DNA from 2 places in the Halanaerobaculum tunisiense genome. Region 2 is predicted to be linked to the other one. Evidence: riboswitches for the same ligand, from Rfam matches in the RefSeq annotation. Region 2 holds a riboswitch; the other holds the start of a gene.

Region 1 (5,404 bases), on a different contig from region 2:
ACTGAAGATGGGCAAACAGAAGGCTTAAGAGCAGGAGCTAATGTGATTATGTTGATTATGACTCCTCCTGCCTTACGAGATAATTATCAGATTTATAGTGAGAAGAATATGGTTGATTTAGATTTTGCTGTTCAATCCATTTTAGAGGCTGATCGAAAAATTCCCCCATATATTAATCTAGACCAACTTAAGCGGATAGATAGGAGTGAGATAGATGCAGAAAACACCACAGGCTAATCGAGTTCATATAGCTATTTTAGGGCGGAGAAATGTTGGTAAATCGAGTTTGATTAATGCTTTAACTAATCAGGAATTAGCAGTTGTATCAGAGATAGCAGGGACTACTACGGACCCAGTTTATAAGTCGATGGAATTACATCCTTTAGGTCCAGTAACGATGATTGATACTGCCGGAATTGATGATACAGGTGAATTAGGTGAGTTACGAGTCAAGAAGACTAAAGAAGTCTTAGGCCGGACTGATTTAGCAGTCTTAGTAGTTGATCCTGAACAAGGAGTTGGTGACTACGAGAAGGAACTGTTAGCAGAAGTTGAAGCTAGAGAAATACCTGTAGTAGGAGTTATTAATAAATTAGACAAAGTAGAAGAAATAGATGAACAAGAACTAATGGAAGAGTTAGGTACTAAGTTATTAACTGTCAGTGCTACAGAAGAGACAGGAGTTGAAGAACTAAAGAAAGAGATTGTCTTTAATGCTCCAACCGAATTTGAAGAGCCACATATTATTGGTGATTTAATCGAGCCTCAAGATACAGTTGTTCTAGTAGTTCCAATTGATAGTGCTGCACCTAAGGGGCGCTTGATCTTACCTCAGATGCAGACTTTACGTGATGTATTGGATAATGATGCGCAGGCAATGGTGGCCAAGGATACTGAATTAGAAGGAGCTTTAGCTGAGCTGGAGTCTAAGCCAGAGATGGTGGTAACTGATTCACAAGCCTTTAAAGATGTATCTACTGTAGTACCAGAAGAGATTAAGTTGACTGGTTTTTCTATTCTTTTTGCTCGCTATAAAGGTGATTTAGAGATTTATACTAGGGGAGTTAAAGGAATTGAAGCATTAAATCCGGGCGATCAAGTCTTAATAGCTGAATCTTGTACTCATCATCGGACTGCTGAGGATATAGGAACAGTCAAGATTCCTAATTGGATAGAAGGATTTGTTGGTGGAGAATTGGAGTTTGACCATGTAGCTGGCCGAGAATTTCCAGGACAGATTGAGAAATATGATTTGATAGTCCAGTGTGGTGGTTGTATGACGAATAGAAAAGAAATATTATATCGGTTAAAGAAAGCTGACAGTTTAGGTATTCCAGTTATTAATTATGGGATGTTGATTGCTCATGTGCATGGGATTTTGGATCGGGCTTTAGAACCTTTTCCCACTGCTAAAGAGATTTGGGCCCAAGAATAAGTAAAAAAGGGATGATGTAAGTGATTTATCTTGATAATGCAGCTACAAGTTGGCCGAAACCAGAACAAGTCTATCAGGCTATGGATCAGTTTATGCGCCAGAAGGCAGCCAACCCAGGTCGGGCCGGACATCAGATGGCTGCTCAAGCTGGGGAAGTAGTCTGGCAGACAAGAAATTTGATAGCAGATTTCTTTAATGCAACTAGTAGTCAAGAGATTATCCTAACTAAGAATGCAACGGAAGCTTTAAATTTGGCTCTGCAAGGTTATTTAGAAACAGGAGATCATGTAGTAACGACTAGTTTGGCCCATAACTCTATTTTACGACCACTAAAAGAATTAGAACCAGAGATAGAGTTAACAATTGTTCCTGCAGATAATAGAGGCCAGGTTAAGTTAGAGCAGATACAGAATAGTCTCCAGGAGAATACTAAGTTAGTAGCTGTAAGTCATGCTTCTAATGTAACTGGTTATTTATTACCTCTAGCAGAATTAGGAGAGTTAGTAGCAGATAAAGATATTAGATTATTAGTTGATGCCGCCCAGACAGCTGGGGTTTATCCGATTGATGTCCAACAGATGAAGATTGATCTGCTAGCTTTTACAGGGCATAAGTCTTTATTTGGCCCGCCAGGGACAGGAGGACTGTATTTAAAGGAGGATATAGAACTCAACCCCCTACTAACAGGAGGAACTGGTAGTAATTCAGAGGATATTTACCAACCTCGGATCAGACCAGATAGATACGAGAGTGGAACCCCTAATACAGTTGGTTTAGCTGGCTTACAGTCAGGAGTAGAATTTATTCTAGAGCAAGGTTTAGCTGATATTAGACAACATGAGAAAAAATTAGTAAAGTATTTAGTTACTGAATTAGAACAGATACCAGAAGTTAATTTATATAGACCAACTGAGATAGAGAATCAAGTGCAACTTCTGTCAGTTAATTTTGGCACTGAAGATGCAGGTGAAGTAGGTTATGTTTTAGATAAGGCCTTTGATGTAGCAGTCAGAACTGGTCTCCATTGTGCTCCTTTAGCTCACCGTAGTTTAGGTACTTTTGAACAGGGGACAGTTAGATTTAGTGTTGGTTATTTTAATACATTAGAGGAGATAAAAAAAGTAGTAGAGATCAGTCAAGAAATAGCTGCTGAAGTTTAGGAAGCTGGAAATATTAAGTAACAACTTCATTAATGAAGTTGCTATGGGAGATGAATAAACTTAAGGAATTATTTAAAAATATTATACCCTAATAGTATTTCAAATTGACTATCCTCCCCTGAATTCAGGGGAGGATTTGTTTAGTTAATCTATTTTTATAACTGGATTAAAAAATAATATCTGGTTGAGAAAGGAAAAACGAAAATTATCTAGTATTATTGTAATAAGTAATTAAAAAGTAAATAAATCGATTTATCCTCAAAAAAGTCACACTTATTGAAAAATAAGGTCGCAAAGTTATGAGTTTACGGTGTAATTATTATGCTAGGACTGTCAGGCTACCGAAAGGAATATTTCGTTTATAGATCCTATTCCTTAGTTTTATTTGGCGAGGAGTAGGATCTGTTTGTAATTATTGTAAAAAATATCTATGGGTTTATTTAGCAGGAATCTTGATTAAAATAGTGAATAAAATATAACATAAGGAATGGTGGTTAAATGTGACAGGAACTATAGTAAATACAATAGCAATTGTCATTGGAGGTAGTATAGGATTATTTTTGGGAGATAAACTCCCCAATTCGCTAAAAGAAGTTGTAATTCAGGGGCTAAGTCTTGCTGTCTTATTAATTGGGTTCCAAATGGCTCTCAAAGGTCAAGAAATGACTTTAATAATTTTTAGTTTAGTGATTGGAGGTCTGATTGGGGAAGGACTAAAGATTGAAACCAGATTAGAGCAGGTAGGTAATTGGTTAGAAGGAATATTTGGTAGTCAAGATGGTCTAGTAGTTGGCTTTGTGCAGTGTAGTTTGATTTATTGTGTGGGGGCTATGGCTATTATGGGGGCGGTTCAGGATGGATTACAACAAAATCCTTCTACTTTATATGCTAAATCACTACTAGATGGATTTTCTGCTATTGCTTTTGCGTCCACATTGGGGGCAGGGGTTATTTTAGCAGCTGGTTCTGTTTTGGTCTACCAAGGAACAATCACTTTGTTAGCTAGCTGGTTAACTAGTATTTTAACCTCCAATGTAGTGACTGAGATGACAGCTATTGGTGGATTATTGATTGTAGGAATTGCTCTTAATATATTAGAAATAACTGAGATCAAAGTGGGTAATTTATTACCTGCAATTTTAGTTAATGTTTTGTTAGTAACTTTCTTTTAGATCTTAGTTAGGTTGAAAATAATAAGTTAGGAAGGGGGGGAGACGATGTCTGAAAATAAGTCAAAAAAAGAGATCACTTTACAGATTATACCCCATACTTCGCAAGATGTATTCCGGATTCGAATTCCAAAAAAATGGTTAAGAGTTGCTGGTGTTTGTTTATTAGTTAGTCTGGTATCTCTACTAGGGTGTTTATATTATTACTATACCCAGTATGATTCTGTGCAGCAAAAAATAGCAACTCTTAAACCTTATGAGCAACAAAACAAACAATTAAAGAAGAAAAACGAACATTTGTATGAAAAGCTAGCTAAGTTATCTCGGGAGACAGAAAAAATAAAAGAACAATTTAGTCAACTAAAGAAAGAAAACCGTAAGATCAAGCAGATGGTTGATTTTAATAGCCAGCCTGACCAGCAAGCTAAAGTAGATTCTACAACAGTTAAAACAGTAAGTTATACTCCAAAGCAAGCAAATGAAAATGTGGTTCGACAGGCGGAAAAAAATGTTAGTTCTTTACAAAAGGATCTACCACAAGGGGAACAGAAATTATCCCAACTGAAAGAAGATGTCACAAGGTATAAAGATTATTTAGCTTCTAAACCACAAGGGTGGCCGATTAAGAAGCAGAAAGGAAAAATCAGCTCTGCCTATGGTTATCGTGATCACCCCGTATTGAATAGAAAAGTGTTTCATGATGGGGTAGACATTGGAGTCTGGTATAATCACAAGGCAATTGCTACTGGAAGAGGAAAAGTTATCTTTGCTGGGCAAAAACAAGGTTACGGAAAAGCAATTATTATTGATCATGGTTATGGCTACCGAACTTTATATGGACATAATAAACGATTGTTAGTTAGAGTAGGTGAGCAAGTAAGTAGAGGACAGACTATTGCTTTAACTGGTAATACAGGCCGGAGTACTGGTCCGCATCTACATTATGAAATTCAATACCAAGGTAAACCAATTAATCCTATAGAATATATAAAATAGGTTATAAAATAATCAAGGAGGGTATAACTAATGTTTGGAAGTGATAAACAAGATGATAAAAATGTAGGGACAGTAATTAGTCAAGAAACAATTATTGAAGGCGAGATTGAAGTGGAAGAATCAATCAGGATTGATGGGCAGTTAAATGGTACACTAACTGCTGAAGGAGATGTATTTATTGGTCAAGAAGGTAGATTAACTGCTGATATAAAAGCTGAAAATGTGATGATTGCTGGTTCAGTAGAAGGCAATGTAGTAGTTGATGATAAATTAGAGGTTGTTAGTACAGGCCGGTTGAGTGGAGATATTAGTATCTCTAATTTAGTGATTCATGATGGTGGCGTCTTTGAGGGAAGTAGTACAGCTAATTTAGATAGAAGCCAGTTGGCTTCAGATGAGGAGCAAGAAGCTGTAATAGACTTACCTGATGAGGAGCAGGTTAATGAAGGTTAAACAAGCAACAACTAACCAGGAGTTAGAGCAGGCTTTAGAGGTCAGAAAAGAAGTATTTGTCGAAGAGCAAGATGTACCTTTAGAATTAGAAATTGATGGTAATGATCAACAGGCAGATCAGTTTATAGCTGTCAAGCAAGGAGAAGTAATTGGTACTTGCCGGCTTCGAAGCGATAATCAGACAGGTAAGG
Region 2 (5,404 bases):
TAGAAAAAGGTTCTAGATTAGCCTGTTGCTCCTGGTCAGCTGCTAAGGATAACCATAATCTCAATTTAGTTATCTCTACAGCCTGCCTATCTAAATCAACTCCGTATAAAGCTTGTTTAATTGTCTCTAACTTCAGCTGATAAGTGGTCAACTCTTGGTTTAACTGACTTCTTAGTTGCACAATAGTCTGTAACATCCCAACTACAAAAGCTCCCGAGCCAACAGCAGGGTCACAAACTTTAATCTGGGCTAATTTATTATCTATCTTAGTTGCTTGCTTCTTTAAATCTTTGTCACTGCTACCTCTAAAAACTAAATTTCTTAGTCTACTATCTTTAATATCCAACTCCTCTGCTAAATAATTAACTACCCCTTCTTGGCACATATAATAGACAATCTTCTGCGGAGTATAAAAAACCCCTCGCTTCTTGCGACTAACTTCTTTAGAGAGATCTTCAAATAAGTCACCTAAAATCCGGGGCGTAACTGCTAGTTCCCTGTGCCACGGAAAATTCTCCTCTAAACTATAATTATATTTAGCCAAAGTAGTCAAGATTGTAAATAACAACTGATTATCAACTCTATAAGCAGCAAAGTCCTGCTGAGGAAAAAAATCATTAAAAATAGATGAACAATAAAAGGGCCAAGCTAACTCGTCATTAGCACTAGCTAAGTGATGGAGTTCTAATAGTGAATCAGCCAACCAATCCTTCTGTTCGATAAACTTAAGCACTAACAATTGTAAAAAAACTTCTTTAGCTGCTTGAAAAGAATCTTTGGCTCCAGTTTCTTCTAGCTGCTCAGCCAACCTACTAACTAAACTATTACAACTTCTAAAAAAATGATTACTTAACTTCTTCTGTTGAAAAGCTTGTTTAAACTCAGCTATACTAGGTTGTCGCTGATTGATTAAGCTCCCTATTTGCTCTCTAAACCAATAATCTTGGTTGTTAGTACCTAAAGAGTAATAATCTATCCGCGGTAGCGGAAAATCCAAATCAACCAAGGATAGCTTCCATTCTTGTCGGGAAGGATAAACAAAAACTACTAGTAACTGGGAAGCATAAAATTGATTTAAAAAATGATTAATCTGTTGGCCCGCATCTTGAGCCAGTCTAACCACTATAATTGGTAGTTGGTGCCCGTTTTGATCAGAATAAATGGCTTGTTGATGACAGCTTAAAATCTCTGGTCTATATAGTTGCGGAATCTCTAGTTGGTTACTTTTTTTCTTGATCCCTTGAGACCAAGAATTTAGTAATTGAAACAACTTATCAGTTGTAAAAGAACTACGATAAAGATCTGCTAAATCTACCTGTTTCATTAAATTACTCCTCCTCATCTCCTTCTTCATCGGAATCAGATATTCTTTCTAGCCCCTCTAAATTTAACCAAGAACTAGCTGCACCAAATTTAGTATCAACTACTACTCCTAAAGAAAAGGCAGCAATAACTAAATAAGCTAGGGCACCAAGAATTGGAATAGATTTAACTAACCACAGAGCAACCACCCCAAACAATAACTCCACTAGAATATTGACCTCTAGATTAGCAGTAGCTTTAATCCGTTGGCCCACTAATAAAGCAACTGCTACTGAACCAATAAATTGGATAATTAAAAAAGCCAATACGATCACTGGTACCAGCGGTAAACCTATAATTGATATAACAGATAATAAAATAAATACAGGCAACAATAAAAGACAAAGACTACCTATGCCTAACTTTTTAACAGGAGTTTCTGCTAAAGCAGCAGTCATTGTTTTCTCTCGTGTAGGAAATAAAGCAACTACTAATACAGCCAAACCATAAACTACAATTAATTTCAATATCTTAAACCCCCAACCTAACAAAATAAATGGGAGATCAAACTCCCAAGCAGTTTGAAAGCCATCTACTTCAACAACATCTCCTGCTATGTAAGTCTGAGGAGCTTGATCTATAGTCCCTAATAAAGATACTAAGTCTCCACCAATTGAATTATTAATCTCTATATCTCCTAAGACTGCTACTACATCCCCATTAACTTTTCCATCAATTTTAATATCTCCCAAGACAGCCACTACATCTTCTACAACTTCTTGCTCTTTCGAAACATGAATATCACCTAGCACTTTTACAATGCTACTATCTTGATCCACATTGATAGAAACCTCTGCAGCTGACGTAGCAGGTATTCCAAAACTAATGATTAATAATAAAACCATTATCAATATATACTTATTCTGCTCCATTAACTTCTCCCTCCTCAAATAAAATCTTACTTAAAACATCATTGTATATACTAGTGGTTTAAAAGTTTACACTTCACTAGATTATGATATGCAGCTTAAAGCCAAAAAACTATCCAACAGGCTTTTAATAATTATATACCTACTAACCATAAAAAACAAGATCCTCCTCAACCTCAAGTAGGACTTACAACTATTGATTCAAAAACCGGTCATATTAAAACAATAGTTGGAGGACGAGGAGAAGAAACTAAATATAATATGGAGTCTTAGCTAATCAAGGAATTAAAATAAATCCAATAGCTATTCAAAAAGTAATTGATAAACAATCACAAATGAAATATAAAGTTACTGTCTAAGATTAGCCAAGGAATTTATTGTAATTTAAAATTTTTTTACTCCTTTAAAATAAAAAGACCTAAGCATTAGCTTAGGTCTTTACTTATCTTGTTGCTTAAAAATTATAACTCTCCTTAAGATATTTAATTATAACTTTATCTAATTTTTTGCTTAATTTCTGAACTTCTTCATTAAGTAAATCTTCTTGTTGGGTTACCTTCTTTAATAATTTTCTCCTTTTATTATTAATTTTATCTTTCATATTATCATCTCCATTCTAAATTATCTTATGGGTTCCTTAAAATTATCTTCAAAAAAAATAAACCCATCCCTTGCAAGGGATGGGTTCACCACTAGCTCCATATAATCCAGGCAACCAAATAAAGATTATACTTCATCGCTCCCTATTTGGAATTTTTGCGATTAATTCATTGATCAATTTAATTATAACAAAAAAAGATCATATTTAAAGTAGAAATGTAATATAATTATAAAGTAATCAAATTAATGACTTAAATGATATCTTTTCTGTTATTATTTTTTTAGCATGAATTCTACCATCATTAATCATTGCCATTACTGCTGGAAAAACATTATTATAGGCTATAGTGCCTACTATTTCTCCAGCGAACTTATGACCTAAAACTACAGGAGCCTGTTCCTAATAGCCCACGACTCACAGCTCATAGCTGATATGAAATAAAAATATTAATTTAAGGTATATGAATTGCCTCATTATTTAAAGCATATGTCGCCTCCATAATAGATTCAGACAGAGTAGGATGAGGATGAATTGTTTCTGCTATTTCCTCTCTAATAGCTTCTAAATTAATAGCAAAAGTAGTTTCAGATATTAGTTCTGTAGCATGAGCCCCTATAATATGAACACCTAAAATCTCATCATACTTCTTATCAGTGATAATCTTTACAAAACCATTATCTTTTCCCATTACAGTAGCCTTCCCACTAGCCGTTAACGGAAACTTTCCTATTTTTAACTCATATCCTGCTTCTATTGCTTGTTCCTCTGTTAATCCTACTGCTGCTACTTCAGGATGGGTATAAATACATCGTGGTACTGCTTTATAATTAATTTGTTTATCTGCCCCACATATATTTTCAGCCGCAATTAATCCCTCTGCTGTAGCAACATGAGCTAATTGTGGAGAAGCTAATAAGTCACCTACAGCATAAATACCTTTAATCTCTGTTTCTAAATATTCATCAACTGGAATTTTCCCCTTATTTAATCTTAAATTTAAAGCTTCAATTCCATTAACATGTGGCTTACGTCCTACTGATATAAGTACCTTATCAGCCTTTAATTGGCTCTTTTGTTCATCAATAATAAATTGTATATTCTTTTCCTTTGTACCACTAACTTCTTTAACTTGAGCATTAGTTTGAATTTTAATTCCTTTTTTCTTAAGTTCTGTTTCTAATTCAACTGCTAATTCCTTATCTTCTCTAGGAATTAATCTATCCATCATTTCTATAACTGTCACTTCAGTACCTAAAGTAGAAAAGATTGAAGCAAACTCAACTCCAATTACTCCTCCTCCGATAATAACTAATCTATTAGGGATCTCTTCTAATTTAAGTGCTTCCTTACTAGTAATTACATTGGCTCCATCAATACCTGGAATAGGAACTGAAGCTGGCTTAGAACCCATTGCCAAAATAATATTTTCCGCTTCTATTTTCTTCTGTTCATCTTCAGTTTGAACCTTAATTAAACCTGGGCTTACAACTTCTCCATGGCCATTAATTACCTCTACTTGATTACTTTTCATTAAATGATCTATTCCTTGCACTAATTTATTAACAGCACTGTCTTTCCAATTCATAACCTCTGCAAAATCAATCTCATAGTCTGTAACTTCAACTCCAAATTTCTTACTTTCATCTATAGTTTCAACTACTTCAGCAGATTTTAAAAGAGCTTTAGTTGGAATACAACCTCGATTAAGACACGTCCCACCAAGTTTATCTTGTTCAATCAAAGCTACCTTTTTGTCATTTTGAGCAGCTCGAATAGCAGCTGGATATCCACCAGGACCGCCTCCAATAACTGCAACATCTATTTGTTTTTCAGCCAAATTTTTCACCCCTTTGCATTTTCAAAAACATCACGCGCATGATAAGAACTTCTTACTAGTGGCCCTGCATAAACTTCTTTAATCCCTATCTCTAGAGCCTGTTCTTTATAAGTATCAAATTCCTCGGGAGGAACATATCTATCTATTTCTAATTGCTTAGTAGTGGGTTGTAAATATTGTCCTAAAGTTAAAATATCACAATCTACTTCTCTAAGGTCGTTAAAAACCTCGATAAGTTCTTGTTCCTTTTCTCCTAGACCTAATATTAAACTACTTTTAGTTATTGTTTCTGGACTAATCAGTTTTATATTTTTTAAAACCTCTAATGAACGACTATAAATTGCTTCAGGACGAGCTCTAGGATAGAGCCGAGGTACAGTCTCTAAGTTATGACCTACTACATCAGGATTAGCTTCTAATACTTTACTTAATGCCTGTTGATCACCTTGTAAATCTGGAATTAAGACTTCAACTAAAACATTTGGATTAGATTCTTTTATTGCTCTTATGGTTTTAGCAAATTGTCCAGCTCCATAATCAGCCAAATCATCTCTCGTAACTGAAGTAATTACTACATACTCTAAGCCTAATTTTTTTACTGCCTGAGCAACGTTAGTTGGTTCTTTAGCATCAGGAGAGTTTAAATTACCATGTTCAACAGCACAAAACTGGCAGTTACGCGTACAAGTTGGCCCTAAAATCAAAAATGTGGCTGTGTTTTTTTGAAAACATTCT

Evidence for each region. Region 2 has a riboswitch for cyclic di-GMP ahead of ACYQ3D_RS05310 (Spo0E family sporulation regulatory protein-aspartic acid phosphatase). Riboswitches for the same ligand answer to the same signal wherever they lie in the genome.
Region 1: linked by a shared signal. The riboswitch ahead of ACYQ3D_RS01755 (DUF554 domain-containing protein) and the one ahead of ACYQ3D_RS05310 (Spo0E family sporulation regulatory protein-aspartic acid phosphatase) in region 2 are both predicted to bind cyclic di-GMP.

What each region holds. Positions count from the first base shown of each region.
Region 1 covers NZ_BAAHYI010000002.1:27,290-32,693, forward strand. Annotated here, with positions in the region: gene hydE ([FeFe] hydrogenase H-cluster radical SAM maturase HydE) at 1-237, shown strand, start outside; gene hydF ([FeFe] hydrogenase H-cluster maturation GTPase HydF) at 215-1,435, shown strand; gene ACYQ3D_RS01750 (aminotransferase class V-fold PLP-dependent enzyme) at 1,456-2,595, shown strand; cyclic di-GMP riboswitch class I at 2,852-2,941, shown strand; gene ACYQ3D_RS01755 (DUF554 domain-containing protein) at 3,096-3,767, shown strand; gene ACYQ3D_RS01760 (peptidoglycan DD-metalloendopeptidase family protein) at 3,813-4,760, shown strand; gene ACYQ3D_RS01765 (polymer-forming cytoskeletal protein) at 4,791-5,213, shown strand; gene ACYQ3D_RS01770 (GNAT family N-acetyltransferase) at 5,203-5,404, shown strand, end outside.
Region 2 covers NZ_BAAHYI010000004.1:156,325-161,728, reverse strand. Annotated here, with positions in the region: gene ACYQ3D_RS05320 (Eco57I restriction-modification methylase domain-containing protein) at 1-1,324, opposite strand, end outside; gene ACYQ3D_RS05315 (DUF8173 domain-containing protein) at 1,329-2,234, opposite strand; gene ACYQ3D_RS05310 (Spo0E family sporulation regulatory protein-aspartic acid phosphatase) at 2,686-2,832, opposite strand; cyclic di-GMP riboswitch class II at 2,901-2,982, opposite strand; gene lpdA (dihydrolipoyl dehydrogenase) at 3,284-4,669, opposite strand; gene lipA (lipoyl synthase) at 4,675-5,404, opposite strand, start outside.